DNA from 4 places in the Terribacillus aidingensis genome. Region 3 is predicted to be linked to each of the others. Evidence: riboswitches for the same ligand, from Rfam matches in the RefSeq annotation. Region 3 holds a riboswitch; each other region holds the start of a gene.
The links. Region 3 has a riboswitch for S-adenosylmethionine ahead of ABXS78_RS00975 (homoserine dehydrogenase). Riboswitches for the same ligand answer to the same signal wherever they lie in the genome.
Positions count from the first base shown of each region.

Region 1: it holds a riboswitch for S-adenosylmethionine, as region 3 does, so the genes downstream of both, ABXS78_RS15985 (ATP-binding cassette domain-containing protein) here and ABXS78_RS00975 (homoserine dehydrogenase) in region 3, are expected to answer to the same signal.
Region 2: it holds a riboswitch for S-adenosylmethionine, as region 3 does, so the genes downstream of both, ABXS78_RS04230 (LLM class flavin-dependent oxidoreductase) here and ABXS78_RS00975 (homoserine dehydrogenase) in region 3, are expected to answer to the same signal.
Region 4: it holds a riboswitch for S-adenosylmethionine, as region 3 does, so the genes downstream of both, ABXS78_RS02740 (hypothetical protein) here and ABXS78_RS00975 (homoserine dehydrogenase) in region 3, are expected to answer to the same signal.

Region 1 is NZ_CP159996.1:3,086,568-3,090,659, reverse strand. It holds gene ABXS78_RS15990 (alpha-galactosidase) at 1-1,571, shown strand, start outside; SAM riboswitch class I at 1,860-1,971, shown strand; gene ABXS78_RS15985 (ATP-binding cassette domain-containing protein) at 2,051-3,076, shown strand; gene ABXS78_RS15980 (methionine ABC transporter permease) at 3,067-3,729, shown strand; gene ABXS78_RS15975 (MetQ/NlpA family ABC transporter substrate-binding protein) at 3,735-4,092, shown strand, end outside.
Region 2 is NZ_CP159996.1:779,295-783,386, reverse strand. It holds gene ABXS78_RS04235 (S66 peptidase family protein) at 1-895, shown strand, start outside; gene ABXS78_RS04230 (LLM class flavin-dependent oxidoreductase) at 913-2,277, opposite strand; SAM riboswitch class I at 2,356-2,457, opposite strand; gene ABXS78_RS04225 (DUF1992 domain-containing protein) at 2,470-2,841, opposite strand; gene ABXS78_RS04220 (CAP domain-containing protein) at 2,913-3,755, opposite strand.
Region 3 is NZ_CP159996.1:165,654-169,745, forward strand. It holds gene thiS (sulfur carrier protein ThiS) at 1-146, shown strand, start outside; gene ABXS78_RS00965 (thiazole synthase) at 150-914, shown strand; gene ABXS78_RS00970 (ThiF family adenylyltransferase) at 914-1,924, shown strand; SAM riboswitch class I at 1,998-2,094, shown strand; gene ABXS78_RS00975 (homoserine dehydrogenase) at 2,180-3,307, shown strand; gene ABXS78_RS00980 (zinc ribbon domain-containing protein) at 3,473-4,092, shown strand, end outside.
Region 4 is NZ_CP159996.1:485,644-489,735, reverse strand. It holds gene ABXS78_RS02750 (spore coat protein) at 47-238, shown strand; gene ABXS78_RS02745 (spore coat protein) at 257-550, shown strand; gene ABXS78_RS02740 (hypothetical protein) at 596-1,561, opposite strand; SAM riboswitch class I at 1,640-1,744, opposite strand; gene ABXS78_RS02735 (transglutaminase family protein) at 1,947-2,555, shown strand; gene ABXS78_RS02730 (DegV family protein) at 2,903-3,766, opposite strand; gene ABXS78_RS02725 (amino acid permease) at 4,023-4,092, opposite strand, start outside.

The DNA of each region.
Region 1 (4,092 bases), 660 kb from region 3:
AGCGTGCTTTGCAGGCGGGTATACAGTCTACAGAAAGCACACGTGGAGCAAGCAGTCATCAGCAGCATCCGTTCATCGCCTTGATGGAGAAGCATGCAACAGAAGATCAAGGGGAAGTGTTTGGTTTTCATCTTGTCTATAGCGGTAATTTCCTAGCCCAGGCAGAAGTCGATCAGTTTGCGACAACTCGGGTGACAATGGGTATCAATCCGTTCGACTTCACGTGGCTGCTGGAACCAAATGAGACATTTCAAACACCAGAAGCAGTGCTTGTTTATGCAGCGGATGGTTTGGGAGGAATGTCGCAAACGCTGCATGGGTTCTATCAGCAGCATCTAGTAAGAGGAGAATACAGAGATAAAGAGCGGCCGATTCTGATTAATAACTGGGAAGCGACGTATTTTGATTTTGATGCTGATAAAATTGAGGCAATCGCTGAGGCTGGCAGTGAGCTAGGGATCGAGCTTTTCGTATTGGATGATGGCTGGTTCAAAAAACGGAATTCAGATTCCACATCATTGGGAGATTGGTTTGTCGATAAAACGAAGCTGCCGAATGGACTTGAAGATGTGGCGAAACGTGTAAACGATTTAGATATGCAATTTGGACTTTGGTTCGAGCCGGAAATGGTATCGGTGGACAGTGATTTGTACCGTGAGCATCCTGACTGGTGTCTGCATGTGCCGAATCGGTATCGTACGGAAAGCCGTGATCAGCTCGTGCTCGATTTTTCAAGACAGGATGTTCGGGAGGAGATTATTAAGCGAGTAGCAGCCATCTTGGAAAGTGCCCCAATCACTTATGTGAAATGGGATATGAACCGTCATCTGTCTGAGGTCGGTTCTGCCTTGCTTCCTCCTGAGCGTCAGCGGGAAACAGCACATCGACATATTCTCGGAGTCTATGAAGTGATGGATAAGATCACTTCCCGTTTTCCGCAGATTCTGTTTGAAAGCTGCTCAGGCGGCGGCGGACGCTATGACCCGGGAATTCTGTATTACATGCCACAAACATGGACAAGTGATAATACAGATGCTGTCTCAAGGCTTAAAATTCAGCATACTACAAGTTTGCTTTATCCCATTGCTTCGATGGGTGCCCATGTATCTGATGTTCCGAACCATCAAGTACACAGATTTACTTCATTGGAGATGCGGGGTGACGTCGCGATGGCAGGGAATCTAGGATACGAGCTGGACCTCACAAAGCTTAGTCCTGAGGAGAAGGAAGTCGTCAAGCAGCAGATTAACACCTATAAGGAGATTCGCAGACTTGTTCAGTTCGGTCGATTCTATCGGCTGAAAAGTCCTTTTGAAGGCAATGAAACTGCTTGGATGTTTGTTAACGAAGATAAAACAGAAGCTTTTGTCTCCTATTATCGTGTTCTGGCAGAGCCAGCAGCACCACTCGCTTCTTTACGGATGAAGGGATTGGATGGAGCTAAAAACTACAGAATCAATGGTACGGAAGAAATATACAGTGGTGATGAACTGGCATACAGCGGTATTCGTGTACCTGCAGACCTTATTGGGGATTTTGTAAGTTACACTTGGCACCTAAAAGCTGAATAACATTGAAAGTCGAATCTTTGATGCGACTTTTTAATTTGGCTGTATAGGAAAACAGGCTTGGTTATCGTATACTTTAGCTACTAATCCAAACTAGCCAATATGCGTCTTATTATGATTGAAAGGCTGTGTGAAGCAATCCTTTTTTGATAATGTATAAATAGCTAACGCAAGCTGGCCACAGCAAGGGATTATCCAATACCAGGGAAAAGAATTTTAAAAAAGAGATTGACTTTCAATCTGCAATCCCATAACATGGTAATCAAATCTTACAACTACATACTTGTTTTATTCTTATCCAGAGAGACCGAGGGATCAGGCCCTATGACGTCTCGGCAACGGGTTTATTACTAAATACCGTGCCAATTCCTGCAAACGCTCATGAGCGTTTGGAAGATGAGAATGAGGAAGTTTCATACGTGGAGCCCTCTTTTTCTGGATAAGGAAAAGAGGGCTCTTTTGTGTTGATGGGAGGAAAAATGATGATTGCTTTCAAGGATGTTTCAAAGACATTTACAATCGGAAAACGGGAAGTGCATGCTGTTAGAAATGTGAATCTGACAATCGAGGAAGGAGAGATATTCGGCATTATCGGCTTTAGCGGAGCCGGTAAAAGTACCTTGCTCAGGCTTGTCAATGTGCTGGAAAATCCGACAGCAGGTTCGGTGGAAGTGCAAGGTGTGGATTTAGCCAGTCTTCGTCCTAGTGAAGTTCGGAAAGTACGCCGCAGGATAGGGATGATCTTTCAGAATTTCAATCTGTTAACCTCGCGGACTGTTGCTGGTAATGTTGCTTATCCTTTGAAACTAGCAAAAATGCCGCGAGCAAAAATAAAAGAGAGAGTGGAAGAACTGCTGCGTTTCGTTGGGTTGTCAGACAAGGCTAAGGATTTTCCGGAGCAGCTTTCAGGGGGGCAGAAACAGAGAGTTGGCATTGCCAGAGCATTAGCCACATCACCAGATATTCTGATTTGTGATGAAGCAACTTCGGCACTGGATCCTGATACAACCGGTGAAATTCTTCGTCTTCTTAAAAAGGTGAACAAGGAATTCGGTATTACAATTCTGCTGATCACACATGAGATGCATGTGATTCAAGCAATCTGTGACAAGGTTGCTGTAATGGAGGATGGAGAGGTTATAGAAACTGGCGGTGTATTCGATACATTCACAAGTCCTGTCCACCAGACGACAAAACGTTTTATCCGCTCCGTTCAGCAGGACCTCCCATCTCCATCGTTATTAGATGAGTGGCGGCAAAAAGGCGGGAAGCAGCTATACCGAATCATTTTCAAAGGAGAGGTGGCAAGCGATCCAGTCTTATCCCGGGTAACAAGAAAGCACGATATTGACGTGAATATCGTCTATGGTTCCGTCCAAGAAATCCAGGCAAAATTCTACGGCAATTTGCTTGTCAGCTTTGACGGTGACGAAGGTAAAACAGCCAGTGCTGTAAGGGAATTAGAAGAGATCGTACAAATAGAGGAGGTGGATGTGGCATGGGCGTAGATTGGCAAACTTTTTGGCCGCGTATTGTCGAGGCGACTGGTCAGACGATTCTGATGGTGGCTGTCACATTGGTCATTGGTTCTATATTCGGCATCATTCTCGGACTTCTACTTTTCATTACCCGTAAAGGAAACATCCTAGAAAATGCGTTTCTTTTTCAAATTATCAACTTCCTGATCAACATTATCCGCCCGATCCCCTTCATTATATTCCTAGTCGCGATCAGTCCGCTGACCAGAGAGGTGATTGGCACGACTATCGGTACATGGGCCGCGATCTTCCCAATGAGCATCGCAGCTGCATTCAGCATCGCACGAGTTGTAGAAAATAATTTCATCAGTATTGACCCGGGTGTCATCGAGGCAGCCAAGGCCATGGGAGCCAGTCCTCTTCAGATAATCTTTACCATCTTGATTCCGGAAGCTCTCGGTCCGCTCGTTCTCGGATTGACGTTCATTACCATCAGTTTGATTGATTTCTCGGCAATGGCAGGAACGGTCGGCGGCGGTGGTCTCGGACATGTAGCGATGACATATGGCTACCAGCGGTTTGATACAAGCGTCATGATTGTTACAGTCGTTATCTTAATTGTGCTTGTCCAGCTTGCCCAATGGGTCGGCAATACACTTTCAAGAAAAATTTTAAGGAGATGATCGACATGAAAAAAGCTCTACTTGGAATCGTTTCGTTAGCCTTTGTATTTATCCTTGCAGCGTGTGGGAGCAGCTCAGCAGATGGCAGCCAAACAGTGAAAATCGGTGTAACAGGTTCTGATGGGGATCAATGGCCAATTTTGAAGGAAAAGGCGAAGGAAGAGGGCATCAATATCGAACTTGTGGAATTCTCTGACTATACACTGCCAAACCAAGCGTTGGCCAACGGTGAAATCGACATGAACTCATTCCAGCATATCGCCTTCCTAAGTCAATATGCCAAAGAAAATGGCGATACTATTGTACCAATCGGTTCGACAGTCATTGCCCCAATTGGAGCTTATTCAGAGAAAATCGAAAGCC
Region 2 (4,092 bases), 610 kb from region 3:
TCATGTGATCATTGGAGAAACCGTCTGGACACAGCAAGCCGCTAGAAGCAGCTCTGCTGAAACTAGAGCTAACGAGCTGATGGCTTATCTGAGTGATCCTGAAATCGATGCAATCATGCCGCCATGGGGAGGAGAACTGCTTGTACAAGTATTGCCTATGCTTGATTGGGACAAGCTAACCAAGAGCAAGCCCACATGGCTGATTGGTTATTCTGACACAAGCACACTTCTATGCAGCTATACACTCCAAACAAATTTTGCATCTGCCCATACGACTAACTTTTTTGATTTGAATATGGAAGCACTCGATGAAACGGCGAAGCAATGGCATAAGATATTATCTGCACCGTCCCGCAAGCACATGGTGCAGCACTCATCCCCTATGTATCAATCATCATGGGATGCGCTATTTGATCAAGACAATCCTGAGGGCTTCGACTTGGACAGCAAAACAGAATGGAAAACCACGACAGGTGAAGCCGTTTCCTTTACTGGCCGCTTAATCGGTGGCTGCTTGAATACCCTGACCGCTATCGCCGGAACGAAATATGCTCCTATTCAAACTTGGCGGGAATCTTTTAAAGAAGACACGATCGTCTACTTGGAATGGTTGGATTGGAGTACTGCTGAAACTTACCGGAATCTTTGGCATTTGAAGGAACACGGCTGGTTCAACGGTGCGAGCGGATTACTATTTGGCAGGCCATCTCGAAGCACTCCTTCAGAGGATTATACAGACGAACAGATGATTCATGAATTCGCAGATGAAATTGGATTGCCGATAATCTACGACGCCGATATTGGACACATGCCTCCGCAGTTCACGATGATCAATGGTGCGTTGGCAAATGTATCATATAAGGACGGCAAGGGAATTCTAACTTATTTGGAATAGGAAAGAGGAGCTGACGCTCAGCTCCTCTTTCCTTGTTTTGCCGGATGTGCCGCAGCGAGATGCGGATGTCCGTATAATTTCTCCCTAAAAGTTCCTTCTGCATAATCCTTTTTATATAATCCTCGCTCCTGCAAGATAGGTACAACCAATTCTACAAAGTCTTGCAGGTCTTTTGGTGTAATGTAATGTGTCAGATTGAAGCCATCCACTCCGCTTCGCACAAAGAAATCCTCCATCTTGTCCGCAACTTGCTCAGGACTGCCGATGATGATATCCGTTTCAGCTGGCTGACTGAATTTCTCCTGTATCTCTTTTACCGTAAATGGTTTGGCAGCATCCTTTGTCAGATAAGCAGCTCGCGATTGACCTTGTTCCGTATGCTTGTACGTGAACAGTTCTTCTTCATTTTCATAGGAAGCTAAATCATAGCCAGTGGACCCGCCATACTGGGCTTTGGCAGCATCTGCGCTCCAGTATTGCTTGATCTCGTCATATTTAGCATGAGCCTTCTCTTCTGTTTCAGCTACAACGACGTGCAGGAAGGTAAAAGCTTTGATTTCATCGCGGCTTCTGCCATAAGCCTCCGCACGCGCTTTGATATCCTCTATATAATAGTTGATTTTTTCTGGTGTCGGTCCGCCGACAAACACACATTCTGCATGTTTTGCGGCAAAATCCCTGCCTTTCTCGGAAGTACCTGCTTGGTAGAGCACCGGTGTGCGCTGTGGGGATGGCTCACTTACATGTGGTCCTTCCACTGAGAAATATGTACCCTTGTGCTTGATGCGGTGCACCTTTTCTGCTTCCACTAGAACCCCTCTTTCCGGGTCCGAAATAACAGCATCTTCTTCCCAGCTGTCCTCAAGCAGCTTATAAGAAATCTCCAGGAATTCATCAGCTATTCTGTAACGCTCATCATGCTTTACCATCTTCTCCAGTCCAAAATTCTGGGCTGCATTCGGCAAATAGGAAGTAACGATATTCCAAGCCACTCGCCCATTGGTCAGGTGATCGAGCGTCGAAAATTTACGTGCATTATGAAAAGGCTGTTCGTAAGACGTACTGACTGTGACAGCGAAGGACAAATGCTTCGTCACAGCTGCCATGGCCGGGATAGCGAAGGCTGGATCATTAAGCGGTACTTGCACGCCATCCCGCAAGGCTGCCTTTTCATCTCCTCCGTAAACATCATAGACGCCAAGCACATCAGCGAAGAACACCGCATCGAACTTTCCTTTTTCCAAAAGGCGCGCAAGCTCCATCCAGTATTCCAGCGACTTATACTCCCGATGTCTTCTGTTCTCCGGGTGCTTCCATAAGCCATGGGCGTTATGATTGGCGGCTGTCATATCAAATGCTTGCAGGATAATTTGTTTGGTCATTGCTTCCACTCCTCTATTTATGTAAAAAAAGCCTCTTCCGTTTTACAGAAGAGGCTCCTTATCCAAGGTAAAATGCTCCTCTTATCTGTCAGACTTCTCGTCTGCTGGAATTGGCACAGTGCATTACTGCCTGTTGCCGAGGCTTCAAAGGGCCAGTCCCTCCACCTCTCGTGATAAGAAAATACTATTTGATTATGTTAGTTTGTTTTCAATTTGTTCCCGATATTGACTGAGTGTGCCTGGCGAATTTCGCTTAAGCTTTTGAAGCAGCGCTTCGTATTGAATCTCTTTCTCACTAATGCGCTTCCGGAAAGCTGCCCGCTCTGTGTCGTCTGTACAAACACGCACCAGATCACGCAGTGCTACAATCTCTTTCTGCAGCTCCATCTCTGGTGGAATGTAGCCAGCATTCTTCAGGATCTTATAGCTCATACGCATATCCTCCGGTACACCGGATAGATCCTCCAGCTCCAAAGGTTTTCCAGCACCAGGAAGATTACGGAACTCTCCATTTGCTTCAGCCTGCTTGATACGCTCCTCCGCAAGCAGCGAAATCAGATCCATATAATCACTCCCTGCATACAAGAAAAGCAACCGATCATGATCGGTTGCTTTTCATTATACAATAATCTGAATTATTTACCAATGAATTGCTGTGTCCAGTAGTTACCGTTTTCTACATAACCTACACCGATGTTAGTGTAATCAGGGTTAAGGATATTCTCACGGTGACCTTGGCTGTTCATCCACGCTTCAACGACTTCTTCAGGAGTCTTTTGTCCTTGAGCGATGTTTTCACCTGCAGTTTTATAAGAAATACCGAAAGATTTCATCATATCGAACGGAGAACCGTAAGTCGGGCTGTTGTGATCGAAGTAACCATTGTCAGCCATATCTTTGGATTTCGCACGTGCTACTTTGCTTAGTTCAGTATCAGCTTTCAAAGCTTTAAGACCAGCTTTTTCACGCTCTTTGTTAGTTAAGTCTACTACTTGCTGTTCGAATGCACTCAGGCCTTCAGCAGCTTGCTTTTCTTCTGTTTGCTTGTTATCAGAAGCAGTTTCTTGTTTTTGTGCTGGAGCTTTTTGTTCAGTTGCTTGCTCTTCAGCTTTTTCTTCCTTTTTCGGAGCAGCAGCTTTTTGCTCTTCTTTCTGAGCAGCTGGCGCTTTTGCTTGCTCTTGCTGAGGTGCTGCTTGAGCAGGAGTCTGTGCTTTTTCTTGCTGAGCTGGCTGCTGAACATTGTATTTCGCTAGCAAGCTATCAGTATTAATGTGAATGTTATAAGCTGATAGATATTCATTCACCCATTTATTCAAATCTTCGATAGAAGAGAAAGATCCGCTTTTCACTACTTGTGCTACGTGCACTTGAGCTTCTTCTTTCGTTGGTTGAGCTGGTGCAGCATTTGCTGTTCCTGCCAATGCGCCTCCCGCTAGAATAGCTGTAGATAGTGTTGTTACTAATACTTTCTTAAACATGATGTTGCTCCTTTCGAGATGTATGTTTTCCTGTTGCAGCAACATCATAGCATGGGTTTTTGTGTAATATTGCAGCCTAGAATTTCCAATAGGCACTCAAATCTGTACAGCACTGCGAAAAGTCCGATTCTTATGCGAAATCGTACCCGTTTAGCCGACTATGAAACTAGTAATAAACAGACGCTTTACTATTTATTGGATGTAAATTAGGATTGACACCTTTTTCATTCCTAGTTTTTGTAACAATAGCTCAGTATTTGTAATCTATCTGTAAATTGACTTACGCTTAATCCTTGCATATAATCCTTTACTCCTAATCTATTTAGTTTAATCTGCC
Region 3 (4,092 bases):
CTCAGCTGTTAGCATCACTTTCCCTGGAGAAAAGGATTGTGATTGTCGAACTGAACAAAGAGATCATTAATAAAGCTTCATATGCAGATCAGCCGATTAGAAATGGCGATAAAGTCGAGCTGATTCATTTTGTAGGAGGAGGATGAAGAATGTTACAGATTGCAGATAAGACATTTGCTTCCCGCTTATTATTGGGAACAGGCAAATACCCGTCATTTGAGGTACAGGTAGAGGCGGTCGATATTTCGAAGGCAGAGATACTGACATTTGCTGTGAGGCGGATGGATATCTTTGAGCCATCTCAGCCAAATTTCCTGGAACAGCTGGATCTGGAAAAGTACTCTTTACTTCCGAATACAGCAGGGGCAAAGACAGCAGAAGAGGCTGTTCGTATTGCCAAACTGGCTAAAGCTTCGGGTTTATGCGATATGGTGAAGGTGGAAGTGATTGGCTGTGACCGGACATTGCTTCCTGATCCAGTTGAGACACTGCGGGCATCTGAAATGCTGTTGGAGGAGGGCTTCATTGTCCTGCCTTACACGTCGGATGATGTTGTATTGGCCAAGCGGCTCGTGGATCTGGGAGTACATGCGATTATGCCAGGTGCATCGCCAATTGGTTCGGGAAAAGGTATCATCAATCCTTTCAACCTGCGTATGATCATTGAACAGAGCAGTGTACCGGTCATTGTTGATGCTGGTATTGGTTCTCCTAAAGATGCTGCGTATGCAATGGAGCTCGGGGCTGATGGTGTCTTGTTGAATACAGCTGTGTCCGGAGCTGCAGACCCTGTTCGAATGGCATATGCGATGAAGCTGGCTATTGAAGCAGGTCGTTTAGGTTTTGAAGCAGGAAGAATTCCTGAAAAAAATTACGCAGTAGCTAGCAGCCCGAATGAAGGTTTGTTTACCTGATGAAGGATCGTTATCGGAAACAGGAGCTGTTCATCGGCAAGGATGGGCAGGCACAGGTGGAAAACGGTAAAATTGTCTTAATTGGGATGGGAGCATTAGGCTCTGCTTCTGCAGAGATGCTTGTACGTGCTGGTATTGGAGAACTGATGCTTATTGATCGGGATTATGTTGAATTCCATAATCTCCAGCGCCAGCAGCTGTATACAGAGCAAGATGCTGCTGCCTATTTGCCGAAAGCTTCTGCAGCAAAGGAGCGACTACAGGCAATCAATCAACAAGTGACGCTGCATACCGTGATTGAAAATGTTGATTACCATAATATCGAGCGCTTGATTGAAGATGCTGATGTAATTGTGGATGCTACCGATAATTTCGAGACACGTTTAATCGTCAATGATGCAGCATTGAAGCACGGTATTCCGTACTTATATGGTGCATGTGTGGGCAGCTACGGGATAACCTACCCAGTGCTCGCCGATAAAGATACTCCATGTCTTCACTGTCTCTTGGAACAGCTTCCGCAGCAAAGCGAAACATGTGATACGGCAGGAATCATCAGCCCGATTGTCCAATGGGTGGCGGCGATGCAAGTGACACAAGCATTACGAATCTTATGCGGTCAGGAAGTAAAGGCAGAACTATGTGCATTTGATATTTGGACAGGGGATTATACGAGAGTGGACGTGAAAAACCTTCGCAATTCAAGTTGTCCCAGCTGCGGCACACATGCAGTATTGCCTTTTTTGAATGGCTCCTCCCAGACGAGACTGGATGTCCTTTGCGGAAGAGAGGCAGTCCATATAAGGCCTAGCGCCAAAAAATCATTGAACCTGCGAGCTTTATCTGAAGAGTGGGTTTGTGCAGTCGACCAGATCACTGTTAATGAATACTTGCTGGCTTTTCAATACAAGGGTCATAGATTTGTGCTATTTGCTGATGGCAGAGCAATCATTCATGGTGTGGCTGACATAAGCCGGGCGCGTTCCCTTTATGACAGTCTTGTCGGATAATGTTGTTAGAATTTTCAGTTGACTCTGTATCTTATTCATGCTAAACTCCTTCATAACAAATGAATATATAAAACTCTTATCAAGAGCGGCGGAGGGACTGGCCCGATGATGCCCGGCAACCTGCAAGTGTAACTTTGACTTGTATAGGTGCTAATTCCTGTAGATGAGAGAAGACACAGTACGGTACATTCGTCTCCCTGTCCTCTCAGGGAGGCTTTTTTTTTATGCAGAAAATCATTCGAGGAGGCAAAACAGATGACAGCAGTGAAGATTGGATTGATAGGATACGGCACAGTAGGAAGCGCTGTAGGGAGGACGATCCGCTCCCATCAGGAGAACCTGCAGACGATTTTCGGGAAGGAGGTACATGTGGCAGGTGTCTTGGTGCGGGAAAAGAAGAAGTATGCGCAGCAAGTGACGGACGCATTGCTGACAGATGATGCAGATGAGTTGTTCTCCATATCTGATCTTGATGTGATCATCGAAGCGAGTGTCGGAATTGAGCCTGCTTTCAGTTATCTAACGGAAGCAATCCAGCACGGCTGTCATATAATCACAGCGAATAAAGAATTGATTGCTTCCCGGGGCGCGGAGCTGAAGCAATTGGCAAAGGATAAAGGTGTTCGGTTGGAATATGAAGCAGCAGTCGCGGGCGGTGTACCGGTGATTGGGACGTTGAAGCAGCTTCTGCATATTAACCATGTCGTCAAAGTAGAGGCGATTTTAAATGGCACATCCAATTTCATTCTGACGGAAATGTCCGATAAGGGCCTTCCATTTGGAGAGGCGCTGCGTCTCGCGCAGGAAGCTGGTTTTGCAGAAGCAGATCCCGCCAATGATGTTGATGGCTGGGATGCGTTTTATAAACTAATGGTGTTGAGTGATTTGTTATTTGAAGCTCAGCCGTTTTGGGAGAAGGTCACGCGCAGGGGAATCCGTTCGGTTTCCTCACAGGATATCCGTGCAGCCGCAGAACAAGGGTGGAAAATTAAACATGTTGCCACGCTTGAAAACGCGGGCGGAGAAGTGACGGCATCTGTAGAACCAGTCATCCTAACAGCTGCACACCCGTTGTACAGTGTAGATGGAGTAGATAATGCTGTATGTGTGGAAGGTGATCTGGTTGGCAAGCTGAAGCTTCAAGGGCCAGGTGCCGGCGCCCTGCCGACGGCCAGTGCCATCGTCGAGGACTTGGCGAACCTCGTCCATCAGCGGAAAGAAATCAGTGTAAAACGCGAAATCAAATTCACGGAGAAACGGGAGGCAGTTCCTTATGTTCACTTGCCGTCTGGTGAGACAGTTCTTCTTCACGGAGAAAACGTTGCATCTGATGGTCGCTATTATCGACTTGCTGCAAGAGCACAGGCTAAGGCAGAGGCTTAATGTAGGAAGACGATAAGATGGACAAAAAGAAGGTGTACATATGATGACTTATGTATGCCTTTTTACATGCTTATTCTAATAAGCACTGCCTCTTTTGACCTATTTTTTGTATAATGAGGAAGTACATAGAGAAATGTGCAATATTTTAGGTAAGGGGTAGATTTTATGGTAGCTTGTCCGTCATGTGGACACAACAATACGGAGGGGAGTAAGTTTTGCGAGAATTGCGGTGCAGCTTTACAAGGGCAAACTGCAGCAGGTCACACACAGCAAGAAGCAGTTTCATCGGGTGAAAGTGCCAAGGCGAATGAGTACCTTGAGGTCACAAAACAGGCATCATTATCATTTTTCCATTATTTTGCTGATGTGATTAAACACCCATTTAGCTCAGGTAAGCGCTACGGTGTTAGCAATCTGACGAATAGCATCATCACGATGATTCTCTTCGCTGTGTTTTTAGGATTGACAGTTTATATCGGGATGAAGAATTTATTAAAGGAAATAAGCACTGTACCTCTTTTTGGAGACATGCTAAGTGCGGATGAACTAGACATTGAGTTATCATTTGTCGAGTTTGCCATCAAGCCGTTCATTTTCTTTGCATTTTTTGTTTTCGTGGTGGCAGTTTTGGTATTTGCTGCGAGCAAACTCTCAAAGATTGAAACAAGCTTCAAATCTATAATAGTTAGGTACGGGAGCTATTTAATTCCTTTCCTAGGATTAGTAGCATTAGGTTTCCTGCTTGCACTAGTAAATATTAATCTTTTCTTGTGGTTTACTACTAT
Region 4 (4,092 bases), 320 kb from region 3:
ATCCGGCTATCTATACCGTGTAAGAGAACACGTGAGGAGGATTAACATGGCAAAGAATAAATTAGCACTTCATGAAACGTTGGAAGTACACGAAGTACTTACTCTGAAACAGAGCTGCCTGGTGAAATCCTATGCATTACAATCCCTGGCCGAAGATGACACTTTGAGAATGATTCTGGATAATGATGTAACTAGTTCAGAGAAAGCAATCAAGGAATTGCAGGAAGTCCTATCTTAATAAAGGAAGGTGATTGGAATGAGTATCACGGAAAAATTGAAGACAGCAGGAAAAATGCGTGATGAGTTAATTGCGACGGAACTACTGGTTTCAGCTAAAGCCACTGTCAGAACCTATGCGGTTGCACTGACAGAAACTGCATCTCCCGATGTACGAAAGGTTTTGAAGAAACAATTGGATCAAGCAATTGATAATCACGCTAAAATCGCAGATTACATGATCAAAAATGACATGTACTATGCGCATGATGTGGACAAACAATTGAAACATGATAAAGAAAAAATCGAGAAGTCTCTCGAATTAGTGAAATAAAATAAACCTCGTACTGCCAGGGCGCTGTACGAGGTTTTTTATTTATTAAAATTGCAGTTCTTTACTTCTCCATAGATAGGTTTGAATCAGCTGATTCGTATCCTCAAGATCCTTTACCGATACGACCTGAGTTGTCTGGTCAAGATGCTCGATCGGGATATTCAAAACGCCTACCGGAATTTTAGTGGATAGCTTTTTGTAACGATGTCTGAATAGGAATTCCAACTGAAATGGAATGTCATGAGCAATGGCCAAATCGACGAGCTGATTTTTCAAAGTCTGATTGATTGGAATTGTTTTGTCTGCCACTTTGATCGCAACGCCGCTTCCTAATTCGATGGCTCCTCGGCTTTTATGGGCAATTCTTTGGCGAGGGACGGATCCGATAAAAAAGGCTGCTTCTCCTTCGAGCTGATAGGTAAGTTGCTTTTTGTTATGAAACGGAAAGAAGATGATGGTGATTTCCCCTTCAGCTGTATTCCATTGCTGCAGAAGATTGATTGCAATTGCCGGCGCCACTTTATTATCCAGCCCTTTCCCGACGACTCTTCCGCTTACCTCGTCCCCAAGATATAGAAAATCATCAAAAAGCGTTACATGATCACCAGGCTCAACGCCCATCTCACGCGCATCATTTTCTGAGTTCGCACCGATGTCGATCACAGCTGCATGCTGCTCTGCTTCACCTGCCATGATCACGCCCTGCACTAATCCATACTTTGTCTCCACTTGTACAGTCTGCCCCTGAGCATAGGTGAGCGAGAAGTAGTTTGCATCCGCTACAAGCGCACCTGATTCCGTTATCGACGTCACCACGTAAATCTCTTCCTTTACCTCAGCGAGCAAGGTTATCTTCGGCGAATACTTTTCTCCATATTTACGGACAATAAGGTTCCCCCGACTGTCAAAGTGCATCTCGTCTGCGAACGGTGTAATCTTATCGACGATCTGTGAAACAAATGACTGATTGTACCCTTTGTACTTGGACAGTTCCCGAATCAATTCAAACATGTTGCCTTCCCCTTTCTGTAGGCAGGGACAAATACAAAAGCCTCTCGTGCAAGATGCGTCGAGAGGCTTCCTCTATTCATCTTATCTGCCGGCTATGAACCGATGGAATTAGCACAGTATCTGTTGTCAGACCTGCTGCTGAGGTTTCACAGGGCCATATCCCTCCACCTCTCTAGATAAGAAACATATACAGTTTTCAGAAAGTTTACCAGACAACGATTAGATTGTCAATATAACTTATCGGGTTACTCGGATTAACAAATGTAAATTGCTTTAGAGAACCATAATATGTGCATAAGAATGATTTAGCACAATTAAAATTAATGAACCACCTAATTGATTTTATTGGTATATTTATACATATGTATTGGCAGGAGGGAGATACTTGAATCTTATACCAGAGAAACATTCTTACAATGATTACTTGAATGAATCAGATGTAATAGACTTCTCACATCCTCTGATCAAAGAGAAGATTAGTGAGCTGATTTCATCTCAAATGTCCGAAATAGAAAAAGTCAGAGCAGTATTCCATTATGTTCGTGATAGTATAGCGCACTCATGGGATATTCAAAGCAAGCGGGTGACTTGCAGAGCATCAGAAGTACTTACATACAAAGAAGGTATCTGTTATGCAAAATCTAATTTGCTTGCTGCCATGTTAAGATCAGTAGGAGTTCCCACTGGATTTTGCTACCAAAGATTGATGCTATTTGATACACCTGATAAAGGATATTGCATACATGCACTTAATGGAGTGTATATCAAAGACTTAAATAGATGGTTGCGTTTGGATGCACGCGGAAACAAACCCGGTATACAATCTGAATTTTCTCTGGGCGCAGAGCAATTAGCATTCCGAATTAATGAAGAATATGGTGAAATAGATTATCCTATTATCTACGCAACACCCAATACTAAGACAATACACACTCTAAAAACCAGTAAAGATGCTCTGATTATGTATAAGAATCACTTACCTGATTTTTTATGATATTGAAAAGGATCATATATGGGAGGACTGATTATAATGAGTTGGGAAGCCAGACGTGTCATTGCTGTTTTGTTTATTGCTATTCCTCTTTTAATCGCAATTTATCTTTGTTTTAATAGTCGTTTATTATTTCAAAATAGCTTTGACATGACTGATGGTGATGTTATAGGCAGGACTCTAATAATCATCTTTACACTTTATCTTTTCACGAAGATAGGCTTCTTTATTTTTAAGAGTGCAGAAAAGCAGCCTTAATACTAAAACTTCATTCAGCATAACAAAACCCTCGAACAATTAAATTGTTCGAGGGTTTATATATACGACTGATTAATATCACAAGCAATTTGCTAAACAGAATAATTAGCGGGCATCCAGCTTGCCCCAACCCCGCCTCTGCCAAAATGAATTGCCATAACGGAACTGATTTCATTGCTGATAAAAACTTCAACCTTATCTCCGCATATTTCCAATGCATGCTTTAGCTCAGTAGCAAGATCAATGGAATTCACATGTGTAATGCGAACAACTTGTTTTCCTGATTGTTCTATATCGTGTCGTAATCTTTCCAGCATCCATTTCAGCAGACGCTTCTTCGTACGGACTTTGCCCATAACCTCTAATTTCGCATTTTCAAAACCGATAATCGGCTTGATATGCAATAAATTTCCGATCCTTGATGCAGTCTTTGAAATACGCCCAGTACGTACTAGTGTAGTAAGGTCATTAATCGTAAGATACAGCTCCCCATGCGTTCGGTAATATTCAATTGCATCTAACAATTCATGGATTGACTTACCTTGCTCCATTAGTTCACATACTTTAATGACGATATTTTCTACTCCAATAGAAGCTGTATTCGTATCAATGACGGTGATTTTATCTTCGGCACCCTCGATTGAATCCCTTGCTATACGAGCCGAATTGACGGTACCGCTTACATTTTCTGTACAATGCAGGCTGATAATAGCATCATAACTAGCCAATAATTCTTCATAAAGCGTCATAAATATTTCTGGTGAAGGCAGGGAAGAAGAATAGGAAGCTCCCTCATCTATAAAACGAAATAACTGATCATTCGTAATCTCTTTTAAATCAATATAGGACTTATCATCTACGACAACATTTAAATGCGCGTAGTATATAAAAGGATATCTCTGTAAATCCTCTTCTCTCAAATTCGTCAGACTATCGGTCACAATTGCAATTTTCATATATTCACCTCTAATTCAGTATAACTTGTAAATCTAATAAAGAAACAAGAAGATTAGGAAATAAGTAATAAAATCAGATAAAAAAATACATATAAATATCACATATTTCCGTTTACTGCTACTATGTATAAATCTGGAAGATAATTAACATGAGCAGTATGAATTTAACTACTGTTGTATACATATAAAATACCCAATTCCTAAGGTTAATTATCATTTTCCATAGAAAAAGCTGCCGGTCTCCCGGCAGCTTTTCTTATTCTGGTGCTGTTTCATGTGCCGGAGTAGTCAAATCGACTTCCTCCAGTTTATGCACCTTTGTTTTC